4 regions of the Paenibacillus sp. FSL E2-0190 genome follow, and region 3 is predicted to be linked to each of the others. Evidence: predicted binding sites of a transcription regulator. Region 3 holds the regulator's gene; each other region holds the start of a gene.
What was found. The regulator Rex, encoded in region 3, represses fermentation and respiration genes when NADH is low (regulators of the CRP and FNR family bind a similar motif). The targets are predictions, from matches to a motif close to TTGTGAAATATTTCACAA.
Positions count from the first base shown of each region.

Region 1: NST25_RS20040 (polymer-forming cytoskeletal protein) is a predicted target of Rex. The motif match lies at 5,045-5,062, and genes of this name have one in related genera.
Region 2: NST25_RS11645 (DUF1641 domain-containing protein) is a predicted target of Rex. The motif match lies at 5,625-5,642, and genes of this name have one in related genera.
Region 4: NST25_RS15675 (cytochrome ubiquinol oxidase subunit I) is a predicted target of Rex. The motif match lies at 4,254-4,271, and genes of this name have one in related genera.

Region 1 is NZ_CP150306.1:4,530,968-4,538,856, reverse strand. Features, by position in the region: gene NST25_RS20065 (rhamnogalacturonan lyase) at 1-142, opposite strand, end outside; gene NST25_RS20060 (phosphotransferase) at 299-1,342, shown strand; gene NST25_RS20055 (hypothetical protein) at 1,479-2,231, shown strand; gene NST25_RS20050 (MFS transporter) at 2,255-3,520, opposite strand; gene NST25_RS20045 (LacI family DNA-binding transcriptional regulator) at 3,569-4,480, opposite strand; gene NST25_RS20040 (polymer-forming cytoskeletal protein) at 5,121-5,672, shown strand; gene NST25_RS20035 (hypothetical protein) at 6,293-6,538, shown strand; gene NST25_RS20030 (histidine phosphatase family protein) at 6,601-7,218, opposite strand; gene NST25_RS20025 (LysR family transcriptional regulator) at 7,377-7,889, shown strand, end outside.
Region 2 is NZ_CP150306.1:2,726,781-2,734,669, reverse strand. Features, by position in the region: gene NST25_RS11670 (hypothetical protein) at 176-1,003, opposite strand; gene map (type I methionyl aminopeptidase) at 1,105-1,851, opposite strand; gene NST25_RS11660 (hypothetical protein) at 1,884-2,870, opposite strand; gene NST25_RS11655 (SGNH/GDSL hydrolase family protein) at 3,039-3,665, opposite strand; gene NST25_RS11650 (NAD(P)/FAD-dependent oxidoreductase) at 3,830-5,008, opposite strand; gene NST25_RS11645 (DUF1641 domain-containing protein) at 5,049-5,492, opposite strand; gene NST25_RS11640 (DUF2785 domain-containing protein) at 5,693-6,535, opposite strand; gene NST25_RS11635 (nitroreductase family protein) at 6,757-7,374, shown strand; gene NST25_RS11630 (hypothetical protein) at 7,485-7,889, opposite strand, start outside.
Region 3 is NZ_CP150306.1:4,704,384-4,712,272, reverse strand. Features, by position in the region: gene dinG (ATP-dependent DNA helicase DinG) at 1-2,580, shown strand, start outside; gene NST25_RS20760 (redox-sensing transcriptional repressor Rex) at 2,711-3,364, shown strand; gene NST25_RS20755 (amidohydrolase) at 3,351-4,652, shown strand; gene NST25_RS20750 (DUF5590 domain-containing protein) at 4,825-5,343, shown strand; gene NST25_RS20745 (hypothetical protein) at 5,754-6,296, shown strand; gene NST25_RS20740 (AAA family ATPase) at 6,289-7,791, shown strand.
Region 4 is NZ_CP150306.1:3,598,830-3,606,718, forward strand. Features, by position in the region: gene NST25_RS15660 (alpha/beta hydrolase) at 233-1,222, shown strand; gene NST25_RS15665 (TetR/AcrR family transcriptional regulator) at 1,305-1,940, opposite strand; gene NST25_RS15670 (hypothetical protein) at 2,021-3,868, shown strand; gene NST25_RS15675 (cytochrome ubiquinol oxidase subunit I) at 4,420-5,784, shown strand; gene NST25_RS15680 (cytochrome d ubiquinol oxidase subunit II) at 5,781-6,797, shown strand; gene cydD (thiol reductant ABC exporter subunit CydD) at 6,866-7,889, shown strand, end outside.

The DNA of each region.
Region 1 (7,889 bases), 170 kb from region 3:
CTAGTCCCCGATTCAGCTTTTCCGCTTGCCGGGCAGATGCTGCCGACACAGAGGAAAGAGAGCCAAAAGCTGCCGTCCCTAAGGTAAAGACTAAAAACCAAATGATTACAAGATACCCTGATTGATGTAACCGCTTACTCATTAACGAAGCCTCCTTTTCATTTTTGGTTCACGAGGGTTACACAGGATGTCATAGTGAACAGTACATAATATTTCATAAAGATAAAAATATGTTTTAAATTTACTTGAACCATTTTAAATGAGTACGACTTTACTTACACAGAAAGGAATACATAACATGGAAAATATAAGCTATAATTTAAAATTCGCTACACTTTGTGCCAAATATAATCTGGGTCTGTTGATGAATGAACCTGAACCGATAACAGGCGGACTCTTGCACAGAATGTATCGCCTGCAAACGGATAAAGCGCAATACGCAGTAAAGGCCTTAAATCCTCAAATTATGCAACGAGATACAGCAATGTCCAATTATATTTTTTCTGAAATGGTTGCGAATCTGGCTTATCAAAAGGGAATCCATGCTGTTCCGGCAATCGTATCTAATGGCAGTAGTATGCATGAGGTTGAAGGGCAATTTTATTTATTGTTTCCATGGGTTCAGGGGAAGGCATTACCTTTAGATGAAATAGATTTAGATTGTTGTAAAAAGATTGGGGCAATTCTTGCGCAGCTCCACATCATCGATTTCTCACAGGGAACGGATGATCATCACTTTGAAACGCTTAAAGCGTCTAATGCTGCAGTTGCCAATTGGAAGGAGCTTGCTCTCAAAGGAGAGCAGCAGGGTGCAGAATGGTCAAGCTTGCTAGCAGATCACCTGCATAAGATAGAGAATTGGGAGTCATTGATTCATTCTTCAGCGAGTCTATTGACGAATCATTATGTTATCAGCCATCGGGATTTAGACCCCAAAAATGTCTTGTGGGATGAGCAGAAAGTTCCAATAATAATCGATTGGGAAGCAGCAGGACCTATTCATCCTACGTTAGAGCTGATAGATGTAGCTTTATATTGGTCAGGTTCTGAATCGGGAGATTTAAGCAAAAAGGCATTCTCAAATTTGATTAACAGCTATCTGGAGCATGGCGGAGAGATTTATGCGGATTGGCAGGTTGTGCTCAACTATGGCTTTTTGGGAAAATTAGAATGGTTAGCTTACAATATCAGACGTTCGCTAGGACTGGAGAGCTCAGATGATGCAGAACGGGAGCTGGGTACTCGTGAGGTAATCCGTACGATTAATGCATTACACGACTACGCTGATTTTATTCCACAATGTTTATTATGGTTGGGAGATTTAGAGGAAGGTAGTGCCTAATCTATTAAAGGAGAACTTATTTATGAATGTTGTTAACGCTACGATGGAAGATATAAATGGATGAGTGTGTTCCGAAGGACCAGAAGGGGGTTCACGCCAAAAGTTTAAACTGACTGTACGTTAAAAAGGAGGACTTATGAAGAAGTTTATAGTTATATCTGGCGTCTCGCTATTTTTGTTGGCGATTTCTTTTAACCCATTGTTCAACTATATACGTGAGTACATAATCTCTGATCAAATTAATCAGCGTTATGAGATAAAGCATGCTGAAAAAGAATATAACCCAATAAACGTACAAGAGATAACGGTTGATGATAAGAATATTAAAATCAGGGAAGAAAAAACAGGCAGGAAAGCAGATTTGACCCCATGGGATGAAGAGGAGAAGGTCCCGCCTGGTGATATTGTCAAAGTTCAGTTCTTATTAAATGATCAAAAAATCTCCACCCCTGATGAAATATGGCTATCCAATCGGGACAGAGGCAGCAGGTATTTTTCGTGGATAGATATTCTCACAGTAAAGGACCGAAAGACTGGTGAGAATCAAATAAATATAGTCCAAAGACTGACCGACGATAGTCAACTCATGGAAACAAGAAAATGGAAAATCATCACGATTGCACAAGACGGAGAAGTAGACGAAGAGGTTCTCAGCTATGCGCAAAGAAGCAACAATCATTTAGGCGTCAAGCTAATCGAGTTCTCCGGTACCTCCCTTATGGGTATGGGCTATTATTCAGATGTTACTAAGGCCTATCCTAGTATTTTCTTCCCACTCCTATTTCCGTTTCTAACTGGAATAGCGGGTCTCCTGTTATTGATTTTTCTGGTTGTTTTATTACTGTTTGAGCTTCATCTTAGACGCGTTATTAGAAAAAGAGGGCGATAAAGAACACAGGATACGTTCTGAAATTACTTGTAGTTTCGAATTACCTTTAATTTAGTGATAGTTGATAAGGCAAACAGCAGCAGTAAGACCCCGATTGAACCCATGACAGGACCAGGGCTGAAGAGATCAGACAAGGATGAGACAGCAGTAAGACCAATGGATGGAGCTACACTCATGATAGAACCTAATACACCGAACACCCTACCCTGGATGTCTTCTGAAACTTCCAGCCTAAGGATTGTATTAATCAGCAACGTGGAGAATGAGAACATGAAGCCAATCACAAGAATGATAGGAATGGCAAGCGCAGCGGAAGTGACGAATGATAACAGGAGGTACAGGGGACCGAGACATAGCAGTCCAGTCATAATAAGGAAACCTCTGTTTTTCAATTTGGAGCCGAGCAGCAAGATCAGACCGGATCCGATCATATAACCAAGTGGAATACAGGCTTCAATAAGTCCAAACTGAAAGGGAGTGGAATCCCACACTTTGACGGCCATAACCTGGGTTAACATCAGAGAGGGGACAAAAAATAAGGTTAAGGTAGGAAGCATAATCATAACGGCGCGTGCAAAAGGGTACCTCCAAATATAGCGAATTCCATCGATCAAATCCTGTGTGAATTTCCGTTCTTTCTTGGGCACGTTGTTTAATTGAGTTGGCAAAGGAAGGGAACGGACCGCTAATACGAGCAGAAAGGAGAGGAAGAATGTAGCTCCATCAAATAAAATAGCGTCGGCTGCTCCAAAACTCGCTACGAAAATCCCACCGGCGGAATAACCAATAGTCCGGCAGATGTTTTCAGACAAGTTCAACAGTCCTACCGCTTTTTGTAGATGTTCTTTACCAACAACAGTAGTGATAGAAGCTTGGTATGCCGGGGACTGGAATAAAGCTGAAATGGTCGTAAGACCCGTCAGTATGGCGACGATAATGAACGAAGTAGAGGGCAGGGAAATGGCTAAAGCTAGCGTCACTACGAGTCCGCAACTTATCAGATCTGTGATCAGCATGAGGGTTCGACGATTGACCCTATCCGCAAAAGTTCCCCCTATCGATCCGAGCAAAGAACTAAGCAATAAATTGATTATCGTGATGATGGCAATCATTTTGGCGCTGCCGGTCGTTTGCAGTACCCATAAACTTAAAGCAATACTATGAAAAGTGTTACCGAACAAGGAAATGGAGTACGAACTGAGTAGCAGCAGGAATCTCCGATTTCCCCAAAGAGAGGGATGAGCTTGAACAGCAGAGGGAACTTGTTTCACTAATACAGGACCAGGCATAAGTTATGCTCCTTTCAACTTAAACGCTTAAGTGAATAGCCAAAAAAATTATTCTACAAAATAACAATTATTTTCTTGTGCGGAGTAGTCAGAATGATGCAATAATTTGTTCATGAGTTCAAATGCAGTAGCCGCTTTATCCCCTGTGAAAATGAATTTATGAACGTCATCTCCTAATATTTCCGGACAATTGCAGGTGCAAAGAACAGAGAGTTGTTCGAACCTCCCGTTTTTTTCAACGTAACTTCCAATAAACTCATTAATGACAATGGCCTCTTTATAGCCCCCCTCCTGTAAGAATGTATTTAATTCCTCCAAATTGACAACGGTGAATATCGCTTCTTGAGGTAATGGAAGACTGTCCTGAATAAAGCGGGTGAGGAAAGAGTTATTGAAGCTCTCCATAATTAAACATACCTGTGAAAGGTCCTGTGGTTTTACCTTTTGCAGAGCTGCTCGATAGTTGAAAAGGACCTGCTTAAAGAGTTTATCTTCAATCATGCTGTCGATCAGAATCAAAGGAATTCCTTCTACAAAATGCTTGGAGATCGAATAAAAGGCTTCCTCGCGCACATCGATCAGAAATACAGCCTCCAGCTTTCTTTCTACGATAATATCCAAAGAAGGCTGGTCAACATCAAGTGAATATAGCAGCGTATGGTAACCAGCATTTGTTAACCGTTGTTCCAAGGCATGTATAAATGAGAACTGGGCATGGAGCTTCCAGTGTGGGGTATGGGCTGCTGTGTTAACAAGCACACCGACCAATCCTGTTTTCTGATTCGCAAGTGAACGTGCTGCCAGATTCGGTATGTAATGCAGTTCCTCGGCAAGCTGAAGAATCTGCTGGCGCGTTTTCTCAGGAATGGTTTGGTTGCCGACACGATTCAGAACATAGCTCACTGTTGCGACGGAGACATTGGCACGAAGTGCGATGTCCTTCATGGTTGTCTTTTTCACCAGTAAATAGCTCCCTTATCCTTGTGATATTTTCTAAAGATTAACATTCTGATTCTAAAGCGTCAATGGGGGGGAGTGAGCAGTCAGATGACCTTGTTAAGTTGCTAGAAATGGAAGAATGTAGCCCTTGAGATTCAACTCTGGGAAGATCTGCTTGATAATCCTCTTAAGCTAAATTATACGAAACAAGCTTTATGCAAAAGCTGAAAAAATGCTTATTAACCCAATGGTCATCCTTCCGCTGTATTATTTTTATGCTGGAGTTTTGCATAAACCTAACATTAAAAAAGTAAGTGTAGAGTATGATGGTTCCATATCTTTTTCAAGAGGATATCTAATCTAAAGATTTATAGTAATAAAGATTATGAGGATACTTCCGCAGTTATTGGGAGTGTCCTTTTTGTATGGAATTAAGCACCTTTGTGACCTTTCTTAAAATTTGGGTAAATAAGTATTAAGATCCATGAACCTAAAACGGGCAGCGAGATGAGGTGTTACTTATGGATACGATTCCGGATGGAGAGGAGTGATCTTTGTGAAACCGCTTCAGATAACGACACAATATTGTGAAAATTTTCACCTGTTTATTAAAATTTTTAATATATAATTAATTTATAATCAAAAACAAGGGGGATTTCAAATGAAGTTATTTAAAATGATGTTAGTAGCAGGCGTCTCGGTTGCAGTCTTGTCTGGTTGTGGTGCGAATAATAATAATGCGACTAATTCGGCGGCTACTACGGCTCCAACTACAGAGCAAACGGATGCAGTTACTACAGCTTCAATCGTAAATCAAGCAGATGCGTTTACCAAGGCTGTAAGTAAAGATGGAAATTGGATTATTGCCATTCTAAATGATGTGACGATTGCCCAAGATGTTGTTGTTGAAGGCGAATTCCATGATAAAGGGGCCGCAGACGGCGACATCTACCGTAAGATTGCTCTTTATGCCCAAGACGCTGATCACAAAGTTACTGCCAATTACACACTCACTGTACCTAAGTTAACTGTACAAAGTGAAAATTTACGAGTTCAAGGCGGAACCATTAAAGGTGATGTTTATGTAGAAGCGAACGGATTTAATCTGCATGAAACCTCGACTATTGATGGCAATCTTTACTTCGCAAACGAAGATGTGAAAGCAACTGCAGGGATTGAAGGTAAAGTAACTGGGGCAACTGAAGTTAAATAAGTTAGTGATGTTTTCGATTAGTTAGATGTAGAAGTTGAAGGACTAATAGATAGAATTATCCGGATAGGTTCAGGAAAAAGGAATCAGTATGAATGGGCAAACTCATAATGGACTACACCCCATCTAGTTACCATATGAGAGCCGACGGAAGCTGTGAAGTAACAAGTAATGGAGTATTGAAGTGTACAGTAGATGGGTTTAACTGTATTTTGTACAACTAAAATGCTCAAAACGCCCAGCCAATAAAAATAGCTGTATTTAGTACATCAATTTTTCTTGATTTAATACTCTACAGGCTACTTCTCTAGTTTTTAATTGTATAGAATACACTTAAAGTTAGAATTAGCCCTTGTGGATATGGAATAAGTGTATAGAATGCAGTTATCTTACAAATTTCAACAAGATAGTGCGTTACAACGGAGTGGGTATCCGAAAGCTACGAATGATTAAGCTTAGCTCGTAACCTACTCAAGCAAACCACCGCAGACCCAAAACACCAGGCAGTGAACCTCCAACGGAGAATCGCTGCCTGGTTGTTTTTTGTGGATGAATATATGAACTATTGTTGATTTTCTTCATATTGACTTATAATATTACTACCACTACTAGGAGGAACACATATGTCTAAGGAGTATTCGCGCACATATATTGAGAGCGTAAAGCTTGAAATGTTAAATAGGTTGGGATTAAAGCAGGTGTTCTTCAAGGAGCAAATAGGGGATAGCTTAATTTTTGAAGCTGTGGGCTTTGATAAAGGGGCAAAACATCGCTTTTGCGTTAGACCAAAGACGAAAACGATTGATGAATTCATTTCAGGCAAATGGATGAAGGTCCGCAGTTTTATAATCAAAAGTGTGGATATTTAATGTTGAACCCTATAAAGGTAGCCCCGTTAATCGGAGTTACCTTTTTATTTTTTGACCCATAGTCATTGATAATGTGAAGTATCTCCATACAGATCGATGGTTGTATTGTTATCAGTTAGGGTTACTTTACATAATGCTGTAGAGAGAATATCCGGTAACTCTCCAATTTCCTGCAATGATTTATTGAGAAAATAAGCCATAATGACTTTTAAAGTCATCCGATGTGTGACGATGAGCACTTCTAGCCCTACGTTATCGTTTATGATACGCTCCATTGTCGGCACTACTCTTTGTTCAAGCTGCTTGTAAGTTTCACCTGAGGTTAGAGGAATATATAGATCGGGTCTGGTGAAAAAATGGGAATATTGTAAAGGGGATTCTAGTTGTATCTGATCCGTATTCATTCCTTCCCAGCTCCCCATGTTAATTTCCATTAAAGTAACTTGCTGATGGATAGGTAAACTCCGCTTTCCCCGTAAAATCTGCGCAGTATGCAATGCTCTTGGACTAGTACTAGAATAAATTGCGCCTAAGTTTTCTACTTCCAAACGATCTCTTAACCATTCCGCCTGCTGTTCACCCAAGGCTGTAAGCGCAGAATTTTGATGCCCTTGCATTCGTTTTTGTAAATTCCATTCTGTTTGCCCGTGGCGGGTTAAGTAGAATACTGTTTTTGTCATTAACGTGACCTCCCTTATGAATAGTTGTAAGTATAAGATAAATAAATATAAATAAACAATATATAATAGTTAACATCCATAATGTATAGTTATAATAAAATGGCTGAGGATAAGCGGCGAATACAGATATTATTTTATAAAGTGAGGAAGAGTTGACGATGAACTATCATGTATTAAAATTGTTTTATTACGTTGCGATCACAGGTAGTGTGACCAAAGCCTCTGAACGTTTGCATATCAGTCAACCCGCTATATCAGCGCAAATCCGTAAGTTTGAACGGGAGAATCATATTTTATTATTTGAAATTAAAGGAAAGAGGATGGTGCTCACCCCTTTAGGAAAAAGGTTAATCGACCCTCTTGAAAAGTTTTTTGCCATGGGTGATCAAGTCCAGCAAATCATTGAAGACTATCACAAATTTCCTGAGGGGAATCTGCGGATTGCAGGTAATTATTTAGCGACAAGCATCCTCATTCCCCGGTGGGCGTCATTATTCAAACAATCTTTTCCGGAAGTTAACATTCAGATCACTACTACTAATTCTCATGGTGTCATGGAAAAATTAAATAATTTTGAAGCAGACGTGGCGATTTACAGTGATATGGAGTTTCCTTCGCATAATACAGGAGTGTTCGAACATCGGGAGTTATATAGGGACGAGTATGTATTC
Region 2 (7,889 bases), 2.0 Mb from region 3:
TTTAATAATAGTTGTCTTTGAATTTATTAATATAACCTACAGTTTAATATTCGAACAATCCATAGAGTGGTTTTCTTTGATTATATTAATTCTCTTTGTTTCTTTAATTGTTAATTCTAATATAAGTAAAAACAAAAAAAATGATTAAATACAACTGCCAAATGGCACTCGTATCCTAAGTGTCTTTTCCTATGTTATCGAATTCCTTTAGGATCTCAGCCACCTGGGCAGCATATTTTTTACTCAGACGCGATTTGCCAAGATTACTCTTCACAATCTTAAGGATTCGGGCATCTCGGCTCTTTGCAAATCTCTCCAGCATAACAAAGCCTTCTTCAGGCTCATTCGCCACAAATACACTCAAGCTGTATTCAAGTCCCTTAGATAATACACGAAAATGCTCAGCGTCCTCATGTTGCGCTCCCCCACCATCTATACTCTCCATGATTCCGGCAGCCAACTGAAGACAATACAGCGTATTTTCTTTCTTTTTTAAAAGAGGAGGATGTGCTAACGCCGCTACAAAAGCCCGTTGTTCAAGCCTGTTCGCACCTTTCTCCCACATGTCAATCAGCTGCCTGAGCAGGGTGAAATCATCCTCCCCTATACTTTGCAACGCCATAGCAGACGCTTCACGCACCCTCCATCGCGAATCATTCATAGCTGTCTTGATGATGTTTTGAATCACTACTTGCTGCTCTTCTCCAGCGTAACTGTAATAAGCACCCAACGCCCTAACTGCACAAAACGGCAGAAACTCACGGGGATCATTCACCCCAGCTTCAGCTTCAGTAATGTCAGTCCAAGAGACGAGCAGCTCCCAGCCTGTATCTGTTAGATTAGGATGAGCGAATTGTTTAGCAAAATGGTCTGAGAGCTCCAAATTCACTCGTGGTCCTGGGAGTTTACTCTCCTGCATCATCAAATCATTAAGCTGTACCCACAGCTCCTTATCGTTTACCCATTGCTGAAACGGCACTTCAATCATCTTTTGCTCAGCCATCTCTGGTCCCTCCGATAGTTATCTTCAGATTCGAACGATTCCTTGCATCGCGTATGCGGGGCACAACCTATAAATAATAAGGTCTGTTCGCACACTACTCTTTATGCCTTAGTCAGAATAACAGGCTCACCTTTAGTCACGATAATCGTATGTTCAAACTGCGCTACCCGACCGTTATCTACAACACTTAGCGTCCAGCCATCCGATTGCTGCTCCACATAGTCCGCTCCAGTCGAGAGGAAGGGCTCTATCGTAATTACTTGTCCTTCCTTTAGCACCGTGGTCACTCTTGGATTATAGAAGGGTAGAATTTCAAAAGGCTTCTCATGCAGTGATTTGCCAATTCCATGGCTGCACAGATTACGCACCACTCTATAACCGCGTTTGCGAGCTTCAAGTTCCATCATTCTGCCGATCTCGTTAACCTTCATTCCTGCCCGCAGATGATTGATCACACTCATCATGGTTTCCTCTGTACTCCGGCATAAACGCAGAATATCATCGTTATAGGGCGGCAGTTGAAAAGAAACGCCAGCATCCCCATAATACCCATTCAGCTCAGCAGAGACATCAATGTTGATCAAATCGCCAGCATTAATCACTCTCGGACCCGGAATACCATGAGCAACCTCTTCGTTCACACTGATGCAGGTGCTGCCCGGGAAATTATAAGTTATCTTCGGGGCTGAGGATGCTCCGAAGCTTTCCAGAATCTCAGCTCCAATAAGATCTAACTCCGCAGTCGTCATCCCAGGGGTTACTTTCTTTTTCATCTCGGCGATGGTGTGGCCCACCACTTTTCCAATAGCTTTTAACCCTTCTAAATCTTGTACCGTATCACTTGTCATCCAACACACATTCCTCTCACTTCATGAATTAATCATTTGTCCAGCCTCTGAAATGCACTCCCTACCCACTGAAAAGTATCTTCCACTTGTTTGCCTGCTGCGTTATCGTAGTAACTTCTCTTGAAGCTATGCTCATCAACTTTATCCAGTTTTATGGAATACCGCTCAGGACTGCTGATAAACAGCTGATTTTCAGGTTTAATAGGCAGTTCTTCTATCACGTTATTTCTTCTGAGTGTAAAAAGCTTGTAGAAATAACCGTTACTCGTTCCATATTGTCCGATCGTAAAATCGGGATCACCATCTCCATTATAATCCTCAAACTGAAGCTGGAAAAAATCATTAAAGGTCTGGGCAAATTGATCATTTAACGGATAGCTACTCAGTGTTTTTCCATGCTCATCAGTCACTACTAGCCTAAATCGGCCACTCCAGTTTCTTCCCGCTAACGGACTCGGTGTAGTCCAATCTTCGCTATATGTCCCCTCTAGCAGTTGCAGATTTAAAAATCCCGCTCTGCCTGTGACCGGAGACAGTTCATTATGTGATAGGGTTACTGGACCTGTTACCTCGACAGAAGTCTCCACAGGGTCTGCCTGTTCAATGTTCTCCGTATCGATTGTTCCATAAATGAGCTTTCTTAACTGGTCAGAGTTTTTTACAGGAATTGTATAGCCCTGACTGCTGTTCTCTGCTGTAGTAAACATCCCTTCATGTCCAAGTTGATCTCCAAGCGCTATGTAATAATCTTCCGAATAGCCGTCCCCATAAACAAGCTTCATTTCAAATTCCGGACCCCAATCCAGATCATCAGAAAATTTCTTACTCTTGTTCATAGCCTCCGCAAGCGTCTTGATCAAAACAGAATCCTTTAGCGTTAAGCTCTCTGAGTGCAAAGGACGATCCGCTTGTTTCTGATCACTCGTTGCCACGGGTGTCAACGACACGCCTTCGATCCATCTGGCATTGATGAAGCCCAAATCACTTTTACATCCGCTTAACACTACGACCAATAACAAAGGTGCTATCCATATTAACCGCCTAATGCGAATCGCCTCCAATACATAAGCATATTCCAATTATAACAGTGTCTATAAATATATAAAAACGACTTTATGAACACGCGATTAAAAAAAGACTACAACCTGCTTATTAAAGCGTGGTTCTAGTCTTAAAATGGCAATTGATTAGATTACTCCCATCGTTTTGAGCCAAGCATCCGCAATAAGTGCATGACCTGCAGGAGTAGGATGTACTCCATCATATGCCCAGTAAGCCGGTTCTGCTTTTACGGAAGCCGCTGCAAAAAGTCCATCTAGCGGAACCAGCGGCGCCCCATATTCACGTGCCAGCTCGCGGACAATATGAATTTTAGGATCAAGATCCTGACGCCAAGTTCTACGATCTTTCGGTACAGGCAAAACAAAAGGCTCTATAAGCACTAATTTAGCATCTAAAGATTTCTGAGTGCGTTCGATCAGGTCCCGATACGAAGCTTCAAACTGCTCGGGAGTGGTTTCTTCACCAGAATCAAAACGCCGCCAAGTGTCGTTAATTCCAATATAAATGGACACCCAAGTCGGCTTCAAATCCAGACAATCCTGATCCCAACGTCCCTGTAAATCAACAATACGGTTGCCACCAATACCACGGTTAATAAAAGTAAGATTCTTCTCTGGATATAAATACCCCAGACGAGCGGCGACCATCATTGCATAACCTACTCCAAGTGATGAAGCGTCTTCATGATTACGCCCCCAGTCTGTTATGCTGTCCCCTTGAAACAGAATGACATCGTTTTGTTGGAATATCATAAATGAAATCCTCCTCTAACTACCTCTGTTAATATAACCCAATCTATTATATCAAATACAATGAATACAGCCTACTGTGAAACATCAATAATGCAAACATTTCACTAAAAAAACAATAACAAAAACCCCGCTCAGATTTGAGCAGGGTTTAGGGTTAAGCTATATTAGTAAGCTAGGCTGAACAATCCTTTAATGTGGGACAAGTAACGGATATTACTTGCTTCCTTCATCAGAGTTGCAGGCAAGCCCTTTAACGGAGTAGAACTTGCACCAACGATGGCAACACCGTCTTTACGGCCTAAGCTAGCAAGTGTACCAGAGTTGATTGGGCTAAAGCTTTCAAACGATTTATTTTTCAAGAAGGCATACAGATTGTATCCGATCAATTCACCCATTTGCCAAGCGATTTGCGCAGTTGGAGGGTAAGGACGTCCATCTTCTGCAAAGACCACCGCGCTGTCACCAGCAACGAATACATCTTTGTGGGAAGTGGATTGCAAGAATTCATTCACCGTTGCACGACCTCGGTTAACTTCAAGACCCGATTCGCCGATGAGTGGATTTCCTTGTACGCCACCAGTCCATACAAATGTGTTAGCAATAATTTTTTGACCGTCTTTCAAGTCAATCGCATTGCCTTCTACATTCGTAACAGGAAGACCTGTCAGGAATTGAACACCACGTTTCTCCAAGCTTGCTACAGCACGTTCGATTAATGCATCTGGCAATACTGGAAGGATTTTAGGACCTGCTTCAACGAGCATAAGCTTAATTTCTTTAGGATCAACGCCATATTTTTTAGTAAGTGTAGGCAATACATCCGCGATTTCACCAACAAGCTCAACACCTGTTAAGCCGCCGCCACCGATCAGGATGTTTGCATCTGCTTCATTTTTCGATTTCGCATATTCACGAATACGATCTTCAATATGTTGATGAATTTTGTTAGCATCTGCAGCTGATTTCAATACCATACTGTATTGTTCAAGCCCTGGAATGCCAAAATAAGCTGTAGTGCTGCCAAGACCTACAACAAGCGCATCATAAGTAAGTGTCACACCATCAGAAAGAACAATTTGTTTGTTCTCCACAGAAAATGAATTAACCTTCGCGATTTTCAGGTCAATATCTTTCCCTGCGAAAAGCTTAGTTAGAGGCATAGCTACAGCACCCTCTGCAACACTACCTGCTGCAAGACGATGCAATTCTGTAATGATTTGGTGGGTAGGATACTGATTAACTACAGTAATTTTAGCTTCATCTTTTTTGAGATATTTGCGTACGGTTAAGGCGCTTAGTAGACCACCATAACCTGCTCCTAGAATGACAATATGTTTAGACATGATGTTTCCTCCGTCCCTTACGTATAAGATATGAAAATGATTATTTCTGCTTACTGCGTTCTCCAGCAACTTGAAGGTATGCATTTACGAAACGGAAAAGCTTTTGCGCTTGCGGATCTTTCAACAACTTCATAAGACCAAAAAGACCAATAACTTCGTTACTTTCATTCGCACGATCTTTTGCTTCGATCACTGTAGCTGCCATATTCTTCGCGGAATGCACTACAGGTTCAGCAAGTTCTTTAATTGCACTTACCGTATCACTTTTCAAGACATCATCCGCTGCGACAGTTTGCACAAAGTCATAGGACTTTGTAAGCACGCCAACAAGCTCAGTTAATTTTGGCAGCTGTTCCACCAAGACTGTTAATGATTCCTGAACTTCTGGTTTCAAGAGCTGTTCTAGAACATCCATTTGTTCCTTGCTAACAGCTACTTTTGGTGATTCTTGTTCAGGTTGTGTTTGAGTGATTGATTCTGACATATCCAAATCTCCTCTGCAATAAGCTTTGCTGCTTAATAGTAATGAAAAACATAAGAACTTTTAACGCCATATTTCTATTATAGCACTTATCAAGTTATAAATGTCACAAAGTTTTTGAATTTCCATAAAAATTTGTGATTTTTATTACATTATAATAAATTATTTAAATTACTAGTGTTAATTAAAACCGTTTGAGTGAATTAATGTACAAATTCATTCAAATTCTTCTCAGTTTTCAACAAAACATCCACAATGTCCATATTCTTCTCTGTTAGAAGTAACCTGAAATAAAGAGAACGCAGGAAGTTCTTTGTATTTATTCGAGTAACGTACTGGCTGTGGCTTCTAGGCCAACTGCCACATTGCGCCAAGTTGAGAATCCAATCGGTTATAGACTGCTGTGGAAGTAAATGATGATCGATGATTGTAACTATAATAGTAGCAATCCTTTCATCTTCTTCCTCCCTGAATATGTATTGATCGTTATAAAGCATCTTTTGAATAACTGCCAGAACCTCTTCCCGCACCTCGGCATCACTCTCCGAGCATAAAACCAGCTCATCCAAGGCGTCTGCGCCATGGGCTGCTGCGTGTGCCCAGCCTTCTTTTTCCATATAACCTCTTAAGTCCCGTTCTTCCTCATAATAACGAATCAAATCCTGCTTCACCTTTATAAATTCAGAGCTATCCAATATAGCCATTTCCCTATGCCTCTGGAGAATAAGAGCAACAACCAATACAGAAAATGTTCTTGTATACACCGTCAGATCTTCTTTATTCCCAATGTGATAAAAAAGATGCTGCTCGTCAAGAAGTATCCACAGCAGTTCACGAAGCTCCGCATCATTAAACCAACGTTTCTCATTAATCCATTTGTAGAATGTGGAATAAATCAATTCATCACGCAGTACAGGCTCGGGATCTCCTATATGCTCAAGCATCAACTTCACATAATCCTTTATGTCCTCTCCACTTCTAAGCTCGTAGTCATTCTCTTCGATTCTTTGCAAATCTATCATCAATTGTTCTCTACTATTAATCAATTTATCCACCCTTTCATCCACTGTGTTTCTACATATCCTAATATCCTAATTTATGTCCTATTTTTTGACAACAGGGTGTTCAAGATTAACTTCAATAAATTTTATCATTGACGAATTTTTTAAGCTGTGTTATTTTGAGTTAGTAACATTTAGTTAGTTCATTTACAAATATCAGGTGTTGATATTTTACAACCGAATACATACACAACGGAGGAATACTTATGAGCGCTTTTACAGACTTGATTCAGTCACGCAGATCCGCTATGAATTTTGTGGAAGGGGTTATCATCCCTCAGAATGAATTAGAGGAAATGTTCTCTTATGCCAGATTGGCACCCTCGGCCTATAATCTACAGCATACAAATTACAAAGTGATATCTAACGAGAGCTTAAAAGAAGAAATTCGCGAAGCAGCTTACGGCCAATATAAAATCCATACTGCTTCAGCAGTTATTGTAGTGCTAGGAGATAAGCATGCTTATCAGCAGGCTCCAGAAATCTATGGCGGGCTTAAAGCTTTAGGAGCGATGTCACAAGAGGAATATGATGAGCAAATAGAGATGATTAACAATGCTTACATTGATAAGGATGCTTTTCAAAGAGATGAAGCAATACGTAATGCCTCTCTCTCTGCCATGCACTTTATGCTGATCGCCAAAGATAAAGGCTGGGATACCTGCCCGATGATCGGCTTCGATGCTGATGCTATCCAATCCACCTTGAATCTGCCAGATCATATGGTACCTGTTATGCTGATCACGATCGGCAAAGACAAAAAACATAAAATCAGACCCCGCGGCTACCGTAAGCCAGTCAACGAATTCGTTGAATTCATCTGATTATAGATACAGCAAAACGTTCCATCCGAGGCAAGTAGCGGGTGGAACGTTTTTTAATTGGAACTCATCATGAAGATAATGAACCGTACACCCGATATACAAGAGGGGCTCTACTTCGCATATTGTAAAATGGCTATCGCTGCTCGTTCCCGTCGTTCGGAGTCATCACAAATCAAAGCATCTTTCAAAATATTAAGCGCCTTAGAGAGTGTCTCCTCATCCAATTCCAGCGGACTATTCACTTCTTGTTCATTAGCAGAAACACCTGTAATCCACAGATCCAAGCGAGCACTTGGTTTGGGACCCTTATATTGTACAACCGGTGCACTTTGGTTAAATAACTCCCGCACGCCTGTGTTTAGTTCAGAAATCGGCACACTTTTCAACCACGTCACACCACGCCGATGGCATGTACCCTCGTCAACATTATCAGTAAACTCGTTGTAAAAATAATCTCCGAGGTCCCCGAGATGTACCCAATCTCCATCGGCCACCAGCACATAATCTCCATCTTG
Region 3 (7,889 bases):
TTTTTACAAAATGCTTTAGATCGTTGTGGTTATTTGCCATTTCAAGGGCGGATTTTGGATACGATTGATTTTCTGAAAATTTGCTTTCCTTCGCTCACATCTTATCAACTAGGCTCTGTCAGTGCTCATTTTGGAGTGACACATGATCGTCCGCACCAGGCAGATAGTGATGCACTTGCGACTGCTTTAGTGCTGCTGAAATGTCTGGAGGAGCTCTACGAGCTGCCGCTGCTTACGATCCAGAGACTCTGTGAGCTGTTTACCGAAGAGGATAGTGATCTGGGCTGGTACTTTGATGGTCTGCTGCGAGAGCGGGAAGCGGAAACGCTACAGCCCGAAGGTGATCTGACTTTCTATCGTCAATTAGCGCTTGCAGTAGGAGATTGGACGGAGTTAGCGCCACCTAGAGATGAGCATGCTGAGAATCCACTAGCGAATTTATCTTTTACTGATTATATGGACGAAGTAACCAAACGACTTAAAGACACATTACCGCAGTATGAAAGCCGGGAAGCTCAGGATATTATGATCAATGAGGTGATGACGGCACTTGCCGAAGACAAACACCTACTGATCGAAGCGGGCACAGGAACCGGTAAATCGCTCGGTTATTTGTTGCCTGCCATTTATCAAAGCGTTCGCACCAATGAAAAAGTCATGGTCAGCACTCATACCATTAATCTGCAGGACCAATTGCGCGAGCGGGATATCCCTTTGTTAACGCAGGTAGTTCCTTTTCCGTTTAAAGCTGCTATTTTTAAGGGAAGAGGGCATTATTTGTGTCTGCGTAAGTTTGAGCATAAAATTAATAAAAAGGACTTTATAAGCCCAAGGGAAGATGCGCTTACTGCCGCTCAGATGATTGTATGGCTCACTCAAAGTGAATCAGGGGATGATGAAGAGCTGAATTTAAGCGGCCGGGGCGGTGATTTCTGGGAGACGGTGGCAAGCGATACCGATTCCTGTCTGGGCCGTTCTTGTCCTTGGTTCCGCAAATGTTATTATCATAGGGCCAAGCATGAAGCTGGGATTGCTGACGTGGTTATTACGAACCACTCCAAGCTATTCGCAGATGTTAAGGCTGGGCACCAGCTGCTTCCGGCTTACGAGCATCTTGTCATTGATGAAGCACATCATTTAGAAGATGTGGCTGGTAAACATCTTGGCATGCATATGAAGCATTTCACTGTGGCACACACATTATCGCGGCTGTATAAAGATAGCCGAAACGGACAGCTTCCTGCTCTTCGTCAAATATTACAGTCGTCAGGCAGTGAAGAGGCTTCAGAATGGAGCGGAGTCATCGATCGGATCTACCCGGATCTGCTTACCGTCAAAGAAACCTGGGATGCACTCAGCGACAAGCTGTTCAGCCTTTTGCCGGAACGCAGTGATGCAGGGGCAGGGGAAGCGGGACAACTGGTTATGCGGTTGATTCCCGCCCGTAAGCCGAAGGATTGGGATGAATTGGTTGCACTAGAGAACACTATGAATCTGACGTTAAGCGACATCATCCGTAAGGGTGATAAAATGCTTAACGAGATGCGCGACCAGGAAAGCCAATCCTCAGCAGACAGTCTTGTTACTGATATTAGCGGTTTATTTAAGGATTTGGCTTCCATCCGTGAGCAAGTAAGATTCTTTATGGGGCTGAATGACGATAATGTAGTATATTGGCTGGAGGCAAATGGAAATTACCGCAGCAAATCACTGCAGATGTATGCCGTCCCTGTGGATGTTAGCAGCCAGCTTAAAGAGTTGTTCTTCGATAAGAAAAAAAGCATCGTGCTTACCTCGGCGACGCTGTCTGTAGATAAGTCTTTTCAATTTATGATTGATAATCTCGGACTTAACGAAGCTGCGGAAGAAGGACGTCTAATGACCTCACTTCTTCCTTCTCCCTTTAAGTATCGCGAGCAGGCACTGTTAGTTATACCGCGTGATTTTCCTAGTGTGAAGGGCAGTGTGGGCGATGCTCGATTTGTCGATACACTCGTACAGTCATTATCGGAAGCTGCTAAAACAACACGTGGGCGGATGCTGGTTCTGTTTACTTCTTATAAAATGCTGCGTCAGGTATATGATCCGCTTAAAGAGGCTTTAGCCTCACAAGAGATTACGGTGCTTGGTCAAGGCGTAGAAGGTGGCAGCCGGAGCAAGCTGATCCGCCGCTTTCAGGACAGTGCAGCATCCGTATTGCTGGGGACGAGCAGCTTCTGGGAAGGTGTAGATATTCCAGGTGAAGCACTGACTTGCCTGGCCATCGTGAGACTTCCATTTCAACCGCCGAATCACCCGTTGGCGGAAGCAAAGTCGGAGTTATTACAGGCCCAGAAGAAGAATCCGTTCATGAAATTATCTGTTCCTCAAGCGGTTATTCGTTTTAAGCAGGGATTCGGAAGACTGGTTCGCACGGCGCAGGATCGCGGAATAGTTATTGTTTATGATACAAGGGTTATTGAATCTCATTACGGGAAGTATTTCCTTTATTCATTGCCTGGTCCCAAAATGGAGCATATGCTTACTGATCAAATGGTCCCACGCATAGCGGAATGGCTAGAGGATGGCGGCGCTTCTTAAAACGCTCGTCTTCAGTTTAGCTCCTCCTTATCCTTAAGGGCGGTGTGTTACAGTACCGTCCTTAATAAGGAGAGGTAGACGTTTGAATATGGATTTTCACAAGAACATTACTATTTTTAGGAGGAAAAATATGAAATCGGATAAAATATCAGAAGCCGTTGTTCGCAGATTACCTGTGTACTTGCGTTTTTTGAATGATCTCCAGAATCGCGAAATATTAACAGTTTCCTCTCAGGAACTTGGACAAAAGCTTGATCTTAATCCCGCACAGATTCGTAAGGATTTAGCATATTTTGGTGACTTCGGCAGAAAAGGTATCGGCTATGATGTAACGTATCTTATTGAGAAAATCCGTCATATCCTGAAGCTGGATCAACAGCTTAATGTAGCTTTAGTTGGAGCAGGTAATCTCGGACATGCCTTGTCTAATTACAATGCATATCTTAAAGATACTATGAAAATCACGGCTATATTTGATTCGTACGCTCCTAAGGTTGGACGTAAGATCAACTCCCTTACTGTGCAACCGATGGATGAACTAGGCAGCACGATTCGTGAGCAAGGTATTCGCATTGCCATTATTACCGTACCTGATTCAGAAGCTCAAAATGTAGCAGATATTCTCATTTCTTCTGGGATTGAAGCGATTTTGAACTTTGCCCCTGTGATTCTGAAGACACCACCGAATATCCGGGTGCATGCAGCTGATTTTACAACTGATCTGCAAAGTCTTGCTTATTACTTGCGGGATGGAAAGGAAGAAAGCGAACATGAACAACAATAAAACGATAATTAAGGGCGGGTATTTTCTGACTCCGGGAACGGATGAGCCGGTTCTGAGTGGATATATGACTATTGAAGATGATTTAATCACTTACATAGGAAAAGAAGAGCCTCAGATGGAAGCTGGAGTGCAAGTGGTTGATGGCAGCCGTCTGCTGTTCATGCCTGGACTTGTAAACACACATGGTCATGCGGCGATGTCTTTGCTGCGTGGATATGGAGATGATTTAGCGCTACAAGTGTGGCTTCAGGAGAAGATGTGGCCAATGGAGGAAAAGTTCACCGGTGATGATGTATACTGGGGAACCTCCTTATCTGTATTGGAAATGCTGAAGGGTGGAACTACGACCTTCCTCGATATGTATGATCATATGGACCGAGTAGCCGAGGTAGCTGAGTTATCAGGTATCCGTTCCGTATTGATGCGTGGTGTGATCGGGTTATGTCCAGAGGATGTACAGAATCACAAGCTTGCGGAAGCGATTTCTTTTGCCCGTAACTGGCATGGAAAGGCTGAAGGTAGAATTACTACTATGATCTCGCCGCACGCCCCTTATACTTGCCCTCCGGACTTCCTGGTTAAGTTCGTGCAGGCAGCGCATGATCTGGATTTACCGATGCATACGCATATGTCCGAAACGAAACGTGAAGTGGAACAAAATGTGGCGGATTACGGGTTGCGTCCTGTAGCTCACTTAGAGAAGCTTGGCATGTTCACACGTCCCTCGATAGTTGCACATGGTGTTCATTTAAATGATGAAGAGATTGAGATCTTGGCTCGCCATAATGTGGGTGTATCTCATAATCCGGGCAGTAATTTGAAGCTGGCTAGCGGAGTGGCTCGGGTTACTGATCTTCTAAAAGCTGGTGTGAAGGTGTCTCTTGGCACGGATGGCGCGGCAAGCAACAATAACTTGGATATGTTTGAAGAGATGCGGCTTGCAGCTCTCATTCATAAGGGTGTCAGCGGTGATCCAACGGCTGTTCCAGCTCCAGAGGCTCTGCGTATGGCTACAGAATATGGCGTGCAGTCCATCTTTTTAAATAATGTAGGCAGACTTGCTGTAGGGATGAAAGCAGATTTCATTGCTATTGATATCGATCAGCCGCATTTGCTGCCACACACAGATCTGTTGTCTCATGCAGTTTACTCTGCTAGCGCTAAGGATGTTGAGCATGTGTGGGTGAATGGTAAACAGGTCATCAAGCATGGACAATGCTTAACCCTGGATGAGGAAGCTATCCGGCGTAAAGCGCAAGAAGCCTTCGAAGGTTTATTGAAGCGTTAAGTCTGGAGAATAACGAATAAATAATAGGCTGCGACTTTTTGCTTTTAGCAAAAGTTGCGGCCTTTTGTGTATTTTTAAGGCTGGGAAAGCTAGAAAATTATGAAATTTTGGATAAACGCGCGGGTGTGTTATATAATCAAAAAAGATATATTACTAGAAAGGGAGCTGTACCTTGAAGAAAAGGAAAAAATGGATCCTCCTGGGGTCAGTTCTGATTCTGCTCCTGGGGTTTGGACTTATCCAGTTCTATGCCTATATTATGAAAGATCAATGGAACGAGCGTGATATCGCTAAGGATGTTGCCAAAACCAGAGCGGGTCTAACAGAGGTAACTAAAGCACAAAAATCGGTTTGGGATGAAAATGCAGTGTACTGGGTTTTAACAGGAAAAAATGAAGCCGGGACTGCTCTTATGGTCTGGGTCCGCTTTACGGTAGATGGAAAATTTGCTGAAGGCGACGACGCAGTGTTTGCTGAGGAACTAAGTAAAGGAACCTCGGAAGCCCAAATACGCGGCATTATCAAAGCTGATCTTCCGGACATAACGATTGAACGCTTGCTGCCGGGAGTATATAACGGAGAGTATGCTTGGCAGCTTTTTTATAAACAGAGCGGTCGGTATTATTATCAATTTTATCGCTTTTCGGATGGGTCCCGAATGGGCGAAGGTTACAGTTTACCTAAAAGTTAAGCTGAACATAAGGAAATTAAGGGTGGCATAGTAAACAAGCGAACTTATTATAAGTTCGCTTGTTTACATTTATTTGATGTACAAAAGTGATATACTAAGTGATATACTGAATGGGTGGTTATCACCGAATATTCTCTTATATTCACATACGAAAATAGGCCGATTGATTAAAAATCAAGGCCGATTTTGTCGAAAGTGAGGAATTTATTTGGTATTGATGGAAATATTTAAAAAATTAAATTTTAAATATATTCACATTTATTTTGAAATTAGTATATACACCTGTGATATACTACTACTTGTAATTAGAACAGCAATAAGAGACTTCAGTCTCTCTGATGAGCTCTCAAGTAGCTATAAATTATTATAATGAGCTTTATATTTTGTCATCTTTGAGAGGAGGACGTTTCTTGAAATTACGTCTTGTACCTGTGCTGATAACGTCTCTACTGTCGGCTACTCTATTGTTTGGTGGCTTCTTTTTGTATCGTCAGTTTGCAATGCAGGAACCACTTCAGAAGATTGTATCTCAATATGAGGGCGTCAATAATTCTCATATCAGTATTAACCGCAATGAGGTCACTTTGAAACTTGATCTCCAGCCAGGCACGAAATTACGTGAACTGGTTCAGTACGTCTCCCAAGAAGGAAAATCGATGATTGATGGACGTACACTAAAACTTGATGTAGAACAGAACTCCAGTGAACTGCTGGATGAATACTGGGATAAAGCGATGTTCTCTGTAGCCGAAGCCATGGAGAGCCGTAAATATACACTTATACCCACAGAACTTGATGGACTCAAAGCGCAATATCCGCAATATAAAAATGTGATAGCCTCAACAGAAATTGATGACAATAATGTCTATGTAAGCTTGAGTAATGGAAAAGAAAGCAAATTTATTATTTTGCCGCGTAAACCTGCGACATTGGGGGTATGGAATAATGCCTAAATACCTTAAAGAAATTCTAATCGGATTTATTCCTGTCTTGTTTATTTTTATGGCTTTTCTAGGCATTAATATATTCCCGATTGTAATTGCTGCTGGGATGCTCACGGCCTTACTTATCATTGCTCATTTAAGAGGCGGACTTGCGGTAAATGCAGGTGCCGGGAAGAAACGCAAGAAGGATGGACCTTCAAAGCTTACTTTTGAAGAAATTGGCGGGCAAGACAATGCAAAACAGGAGCTTCGTGAAGCGTTGGATTTTTTGATCCGGCATGAGGAAATCAGCAAATTCGGGATTCGGCCTTTGAAAGGGATTCTGCTTACAGGCCCTCCAGGAACAGGTAAGACCCTTATGGCTAGAGCAGCAGCACATTATACAAACTCTGTATTTGTGGCAGCATCAGGCAGTGAGTTTGTAGAAATGTACGTAGGTGTCGGTGCCGGCCGTATCCGCGATTTGTTTAAGGATGCCCGTACCCGCGCCCTTAAGGAAAACAAGCAAAGCGCTATTATTTTCATAGATGAAATTGACGTAATTGGCGGTAAGCGTGAGGGCGGACAGCAGCGAGAATATGATCAGACCTTGAATCAGCTGTTGACTGAGATGGACGGGATCTATAACAACGAAACACCACGCATTCTACTGGTAGCAGCCACTAACCGTAAAGAAATGCTTGATTCAGCATTGCTGCGTCCTGGCCGGTTTGACCGTCATATTCAAGTGGACATGCCTGATAAAAAAGGCCGCAGATCGATTCTCGAATTGCATGCCAAAAATAAGCCGCTTCATGCCAATGTGAACCTCGACAAAATTTCCGAAGAAGCCTATGGTTTTTCCGGTGCTCAGCTCGAAAGTGTTATGAATGAGGCAGCAATTTATATGATGCGTGAGGAATTGACAGAGGTTGAGCAGCGGCATCTGTCGATGGCGATTGACAAGGTTATGATGGGGGAAAAAACGGACAGAGAAACTAACCACGAAGAGAAAAAACGGGTGGCGATCCACGAATTGGGACATGCCATTATGGCAGAACTGCTTCGTCCGGGAAGTGTCAGTCAGGTTACGCTGACTCCGCGGGGGCAAGCCCTTGGTTATGTACGTCACAATCCTCAGCAAGAGCAGTATCTGTACACCAAAGATTATCTCGAAGATCAGATTATGATCGCACTTGGTGGAGCGGCTGCAGAAGAAATGTATTATGGCGGACGAAGCACAGGTTCACGTGGCGATTTTGATCAGGCCCTGAATATTGTCGAAACCATGATGAAATCCGGATTGACTTCGTTGGGTATTGCCAAGCTGGAAATGGTTACCACTGAAGAGCTTATGAAGGAAAACAGTAAAATATTGGACGAGTTGATGGTACGTACTCACGACCACCTTGAAAAGCAACGAAATGTATTTGATTACTCCCTTGACATTTTAATGAAGGAAGAAGTGCTCTCTGGAGAGCAATTTCGATGTCAATTTCGTGACAGCGTGCGTTTACCAGCATAAATATTTATGCTGGTTATTTTTTTTTACTTTTCAGGCATGCTAAGATATCATTATATGTCGGGCTTTATAAATTTTTGCGACAGACAAGGTACAATACA
Region 4 (7,889 bases), 1.1 Mb from region 3:
TTAAATGAAGTATACAATAAAAAGCAGCGATCTCTAATGAGAGGCGCTGCTTTTTGAGTAAAGGACAAGAACATTATTTCATTTCCGATTTGATGTTAATCTAAAACTTCTTTTTTTTTGTCTTGTTCATATTCCGTTCATATTGTCGTCACGAAGAGTACATCTTGATTGATTACACTTTGAATATGTCGTCAAGGCGGCACTTCAGATACAGGGACAAGGAAGGGAAGAGATGAACGTGGCAAATAAGGTAGAAATAAAAACAACAGGGACTAAGAGCCACAAGAAACGGAACCTATGGTTAAAAATAATCGGAGGTATTGTAGGGGCGCTCGTGCTGTTCATGGGCATCGTTTTTATCGTTGATGCAATCAGCGACGGGGTAGAGAAAAAGAAAATCGAATCGTATGGCCAGTATGTCAATGTGGATGGGAAAAAGATGAATGTGCTTATTCAAGGCAGTGGAGAACAAACGGTTGTACTCCTACCGGGACAAGGAACCCCGACGCCTGCACTTGATTTCAAATTGCTGATCGATGAAATTACCCCTAATTATAAAGTCGTGGTGGTCGAGCCTTTCGGTTATGGTTTGAGCGATGAAACCGAGAAGGAGAGAACGACTGAGAATATAGTAAGTGAGGTTCACGAAGCATTGCAGCAACTGGGTGTAGACCGTTACATTCTAATGGGACATTCCATCGCGGGACTTTACGGAGCGACCTATGTGAACACATATCCGGATGAAGTTCTTGCTTTTGTCGGCATCGATAGCAGCGTTCCCAATCAACCCGGAATGGATGTCAAATTACCTTTGAACGCCATGAAATTTCTTCAAAAATCAGGTCTAATGAGATTGGTCCAAAAAGTGAGCGGAGATCCCTATGAATCGCTTGCGTTCGATGAGCATACCAAAGAACAGATGCGTTTGATTTCGAATCAAGTCGCGACCAATCCAACGTTGATGAATGAACTGGGCCACCTCGGTTCCAATTTCAAAAATGGAGAAAAAATCACAATGCCAAATGACTTGCCGCTGCTTCTCTTCGTTCAATCAAATAACGAGCACAATAAACAGTGGATTCCGCTGCATGAGGAGCAAGTCAAACAATCCGCACAGGGCAAAATGATCCCAATGGAAGGTTCACATTATCTGCATCATACAAAATACAAAGAAATCGCCGAGGCATTCAAAGAGTACATGAAACAAATTCAAATTCAATAGTAGGGTTGATAATTAAACTGCGGAGCCGAACTTGGTTCCGTGGTTTCTTTGTTTTTTCATTTATAAACACGATTTTTAAACCTTATTCCTGGGACATTGGAGTATGGTATACCTCAAGACAAATTTTGGTCATTTCGTCTATGGATTTTGCAAAGTCTGATTGTATCCATTTAAGGAGAACATTATAGAGGGCCCCCGCTTTAAAGTATATTCGGTACACATTCTCGTCGCTTTTGTCATGAGCAGTAGAAAGCATCATTTCATTCAAGCAATCCAGAATTACATGATCAAACTTTGCACTCTGAAGTGCTTTGTAGATGTTCCGCTGCTGAAAAATAACTTCAAAAAGCACTTTGATAAATTTTTGAGGTTCTTTAGCTTTGCCTGTTAATTCATTGGTGTAAGGTAAGAGTTTTTGATTAATTTCAAAAATAAGCGAATCGACCAAATCCACCAGGATCTCTTGCTTGGAGGAATAGTTGTTGTAATAGGCTGTTCGAGAAACCCCTGCGCGCTTCACAATATCGGTGATGGTGATTTTGTCAAAAGGCTGTTCCTGGATCAAGAAGACTAATGCCGTACAGATGGCTTCTCTTGTCAAACGGTTGGTTTCTTTATTGGAACGATGCTGAGAGGTATTTGGACTGTATAATTCATGATTTGAGATGACATTTCCCCTCCGTTTGTACATTCTGATGTTCGTTTCATTGTTTTTCATGAGTCTTTTCAATATGCTAAAACCATAAGGCATTACAAATGTAATGTCAAAATAATCGTTAGTTAAAATGGGAGGGCGTCATGTTAGAAATCTTATATAGACGATTGTCAGCAGTGCTGCTTTTGATCCTAGCACTAAGTGCTACGGTATTCATTGGCGAAGAAACGGTAATCTCAATCGTGACCATCATCTTTTTATTAGCAGAATTAGGCATCTCTTTTTTACTATTAAAGAAGCGTGAGAAGTTACATGTAGTATTTATTAGTGCGATGGTGGCAGAAGGGTTATTCTTACTAACAAGAAATTTTTGGCTGCTTGCGCTTTCTATCCTCTTGCTGATCATAGCGGGCATATGGAGAGGACTCTTGGGGCAAAAGGTAAGCAGAAGAGTTACTCCGTTTCTAGTGGTTCGTAAAGTGTTATTCAGCATTGCTGCACTTATCGTTACTGCACTTTGGGGTATTGGAGTCTATGCAAAACCTATTACAACACCTGTAGCATTAGCTGCTGATACGACAGTGACGATCGATGAACGCAATTTGGATTCTGCAGCAGTGATGCTCAAAGATATTGAAGTAATGAATTCTTTTGGAAGCCGTACAACCGGCTCTGAGGGTCACAATCAGTTTATTGCTTGGCTGGAGCAGCAGGTATCTGATATGGGGCTGCAAGTTTATCGTGATCGCTATACTTTTGACCGATGGGAAGAAAAGAACAGTACTTTAATGATTGATCAGCAGGAAATTCATGTCTCTTCAGCTTTTCCCTATTCCGGGGAAACTGACGAAAAAGGTGTAACTGGGGAGCTGGTGTATACGAAGCGTGGTGAATATGGCCAGGCCAGCGGAAAAATTGCTGTCATTGAAATTGAGAATTTCAGAAATTTTCCAAGTGGGATCGTTATGAATATGCGGGATTCATCACCAATGGACAACCAAATTGCCCCAAATGAAGGCGATCTGGTCCTCACTACAGCATTAAAAGAAGCTAAATTGGAGCAAGCGAAGGAAATGGGCGTAAAAGCTGTTGTTTTAGTCTGGAAAGGGGTATCTGACGATAAGGTTGAAGAGCAATATGTGCCTTTTACCACCGATTATGCTGGAATCCCTGCGATTTGGGTTAATGAAACGGAAGGGAAAAAGGTGATCAGCGCAGCTCAGGAGCATAAAGAAGGTACGGTTATTTTAGAAGCGGAAATACAAAAAGATGCCCCAACAGAATCCTTTTATGTGAAAATTGACGGTAAGAATAAAGACGAAGCAATTATCGTAAATACTCATACGGATGGGATAAATGTGGTGGAGGAGAATGGCGCTGTGGGCATGCTGTCTATGATTCGTTACTTACAGCAGGAGCAGCCGGAACGTACGATGATATTTGCTTTTGTGACAGGGCATTTTAGATTACCGGAGTTCAAAGGTTCCTCTCAGGCAACTTCCACCTGGATGGAGGGGCATCGAGAGCTGTGGGATGGCAAGAATGGCCATTTAAAAGCTGTAGCTGGAATTACGGTTGAGCATTTAGGCAGCATGGAGTGGAAGGACGATGATACGGGTCATTATGGTCCAACTGGACAAATAAGTACAGAATATACCTATGCAGGCAATGAAATGATGGCAGGCATTTGGCTGAAGGCTATTGAAAAGACAGATAGCACACGTACTGTATTATTGCGTGGACATAACAAGTTTGAGTTTGGAGAGAGTCAGCCCTTATTTGAAGCAGGGATACCGGTGATTGGTTTCATTCCAATGCCCGACTATCTGCTCGTGGATAGTGACAACAGAGAGATGGACAAATTTGATGCAAAGCTAATGCATACGCAAATTGTATCGTTGCTGAAAGCGGTCAAGCTAGTGGACGGAACGGAGACGACTAAGCTTGGGAAATCAGATGGGTATTCTTTTTTCTACGGTCTTACTAAATGATAGTAGCAGTTCAAGATTTGTCATGACAAAGATGAAATTAGCTTTAATTCAAAAAACACTGATGATTTGAGTCAGTGTTTTTTTGTTGCAAAAAAGGGGATATATTACGGCTCAAAATGAGAAAATATCGTTTTTTTGCCAGCATCGAAGTAGGAGGGAACTTGTGACATCACATATGCACTAATCAATCAATAGCTCCTTCGGGTACTTTTTGTGTTATTCACTGAGTTGTCAGAAAGATTTGACCCTTTCTTGAACGTTTAGGGATTAAGAGATATCTGTGATTGAATTACTTGCAATTTAAGATAAGATGATTTTAATCATTAGGTCACATTATAATTTTGACTGTTCAGTATCAGGTAAATCGGGCTCGCCAACTCTTGCTTTGTGAATTTTTTCTCTTTTTACATAGCAAAGAACGATGAACGTCATACTAAAACGAACAGGCAACGATGTCGCTGAACCTTGCTAAACCTGATATTGAATGCAGCCAACAGTTAGCAGACCTAATCATAGAAAAATGAACAGTGTTTTGAAGGGAGCATTAAAGAATGGCAATTGATACGGTGCTATGGAGCAGGCTGGTGACAGGCTTGACTCTCGGGTTCCACGTTATTTTTGCGACGATTGGCGTCGGTATACCGCTAATGATCGCTATAGCAGAGTTTATCGGGATTCGGAAGAAGGACCCCCATTATACACTTATGGCAAAGCGGTGGTCTCGAGGATTTGTCATTTCTGTGGCGGTTGGTGTCGTGACCGGTACAGCGATTTCACTACAGCTGGCCCTGGTATGGCCGAATTTTATGAAACTGGCTGGGAATGTCATTGCACTTCCGTTATTCATGGAGGTGTTCGCGTTCTTCTTTGAAGCTATCTTCTTGGGCATTTATTTGTATACGTGGGGTCGGTTCAAAAATCCGTATATCCATTGGCTGCTGACGATACCGATTGTCGCCGGGGCAGGCATGTCTGCCGTTTTTATTACGACGGTGAACGGATTCATGAACCAGCCTGAAGGCTTTGTCATGGAAGCAGGCCAATTCACAGCGATTAACCCGGTGCAAGCGATGCTGAATACGGCGACGTTCTCCAAAGTGTTCCATGTATTAAGCTCGGCCTATTTGACTGGAGCTGCCTTGTTAGCCGGGATTGCAGCCTTCGCGATGCTGAGAAAAGGTGTGTCCGCATACCACAAAAAATCTTTAAATCTAATGATGGCGGTCGTTTTACTATTCGGTTTGCTGAACACGTTAGCCGGTGATGTGTCCGCCAAGTTTTTGGCCGAGCATCAGCCAGAGAAGCTTGCAGCGGCAGAGTGGCATTTTGAGACGAGCAGCAGTGTGGATTTGGTACTATTGGGATGGCTGAATGCAGAGCATGAAGTTCTAGGGGCTCTTCATCTGCCGAAGCTGCTCAGCTTCCTGGCCTTTGGAGACTTTAATGCAGAGGTGACGGGGCTCGAGGAATTCCCCAAGGAAGAATGGCCACCGCTTCTCGTTCATTATCTGTTTGATTTAATGGTCGGAATTGGATTTACTCTGCTCGCGATTTCGTTTCTATATTTTCTGTTTGTGTTCTGGAAAAAGCGTAATGCGCTTAACAAATGGATGCTTCGCATCATCGCACTGAGCGCCCCTCTCGCTTTTCTGGCTGTTGAGCTGGGCTGGTTTTATGCAGAGGTTGGCCGACAGCCGTGGATTATCCGTGGATATATGCGTGTTGAGGAGGCTGCCACGTCTTCACCGAATGTAAGAATTATATTCTTCGCCTTATTGCTCTTGTACATCGTACTCGGCAGTATGTGTGTAATCGTGCTAAGACGTTTGTTCAACAATAATCCTGCAGAAGCTGAGATGGAGAAATGGATGAAGGATCATCCTAATCAATTTACGGAAAAGGGGGGCACTGAATGATGAGTTACGAATTGATTGGCATCTCGGTGCTCTGGCTGTTTTTGTACGGCTATTTAATTATAGCTTCCATTGATTTCGGAGCGGGCTTCTTCGCCTTTTATGCACGTTTAACAAAGCAGGATCATCTCATTAATCGTCTGATTTCCCGATATTTATCACCCGTATGGGAGATTACAAATGTATTTTTTATCTTTTTCTATATTGGCATCGTCGGATTTTTTCCGGACACAGCCTATTATTATGGCTCCGCGTTACTTGTTCCGGGAAGCATTGCAGTGATTCTTCTTGCGATTCGCGGTTCATTCTATGCTTTTGAAAATTACGGTTCCAAGAAAAACATAGTATATCTTTTTTTGTACGGAGCTACAGGTTTGCTTATTCCAGCATCGTTGTCAGTGGCGCTAACTTTGTCTGAAGGCGGCTTTATCGTGAAGCAGGGGGAGACGGTTTCTCTAGATTACTGGGCGCTGTTTACCAATCCGTTATCGTGGAGTATCGTTGGACTGGCAATCGTGTCCGTTTTGTTCATTAGCGGCTCATTTCTGACATTTTACGCTTCTCGGGCGGAGGATCATTCCGCGTTGAAGCTGATGCGCAACTACGCCCTGTTTTGGAGCACACCCACGATAATCCTCGCACTGACAGCATTTATCTATTTGGGTCAACACAATGAGCGCCATTTTCAAAATATGATGGATTTATGGTGGTTACTGGCACTTTCCGTTGCTTTCTTCATGATCGCGATGTGGCTATTATATAACGGACGCCGTTACGGATTAGCTTTTATATGCGTCATGTTGCAGTTTTTCTGTGCCTTTTTCGCTTATGGGATTGGGCAATACCCTTATATTCTTGATCCGTATATCACGATTCAGAGCAGTGCAACTTCACCGGCAATGGGTTTAGCGTTAGTAATTGTGTTTATCGGCGGTCTATGCCTGTTGATCCCATCCCTTATTCTGGTCTTCAAACTCTTCCTGTTTGATGCGGATTATGTTAAAGGGAAAAAATAAAGCTGATTAATCCATTACGGCATGTTTGAGGTTTTCCTACAAGCCTATAGATAAAGGAGGTGTGATCTATGAAGAGGAAATCCAGTCTGATTTCTCAACAAATGTCTTCACAAAGGAAAAACATGGCTCTCCTCGCAATCATTTCACTAGCGCTTGGTATAGCTATTGTGAGTCAGGCTGGACTGCTTGCTGAAGCAGTCCAACGGATTTTTGTCGAGAAAGCTTCATTTTCATCGGTTATCCTGTTGCTCGGCATACTTCTAGCTGTTATGGCTGTGCGCACACTGTTGTCTTATGGAAACGGTATAGTTGGCTTACATATGGCTGCCACTGCTAAGACAAATATGCGCGCTGCCGTGCTGCAAAACTTGACTCATGCCTCCATGCCTTCAACCCTTCGTGGACAGACGGGAGGAAAGGTCAGTGTTGCTCTGGATGCTGTGGATGAGGCCGATAGTTATTTCAGTCAATACATGCCGCGTATGATGGAAGCTGCTATCATCCCGGTTCTGATTTTGGTCGTTACATTTATCCAACATGCCAACACAGGTTTCATTCTATTGTTTACTGCTCCGTTCATCCCGCTGTTCATGATTTTGGTAGGGCTGAAAACGAAGAACAAATCCGAAGAAAAATATGCGCAACTGGCTGAGTTCTCAGGGACGTTTCTGGATTCTCTTCAAGGACTGGTGACATTGAAAATATTTGGACGGGCTTACCGTCAGCAACAGGAGATCGAGCGCAGTAGCTTGGGTTATCGTGATGCCACAATGGGCATTTTGAAGATTGCGTTTACGAATACCTTCATGCTGGAATCGATCGTAATGCTTAGCATTGGCATTGTCGCTCTTGAACTGGCCATCCAGTTGCTCGTTTTCAAAGCTATGACGTTCCACACCGCCTTTCTCGTTTTGCTGCTCGTTCCCGAGTTTTACAACCTGTTAAAGAATACGGGAACGGCCTTTCACAGTGGCCGGACAAGTATGGGTGCGGTTCGTAAGGTGGAACAGATGCTTGAGGAAACGGCAGGGGGGAGCAAAAACATGAATAGCAATGAAGGCGCAGGGACATCCACTGGAATCGACGAGATCG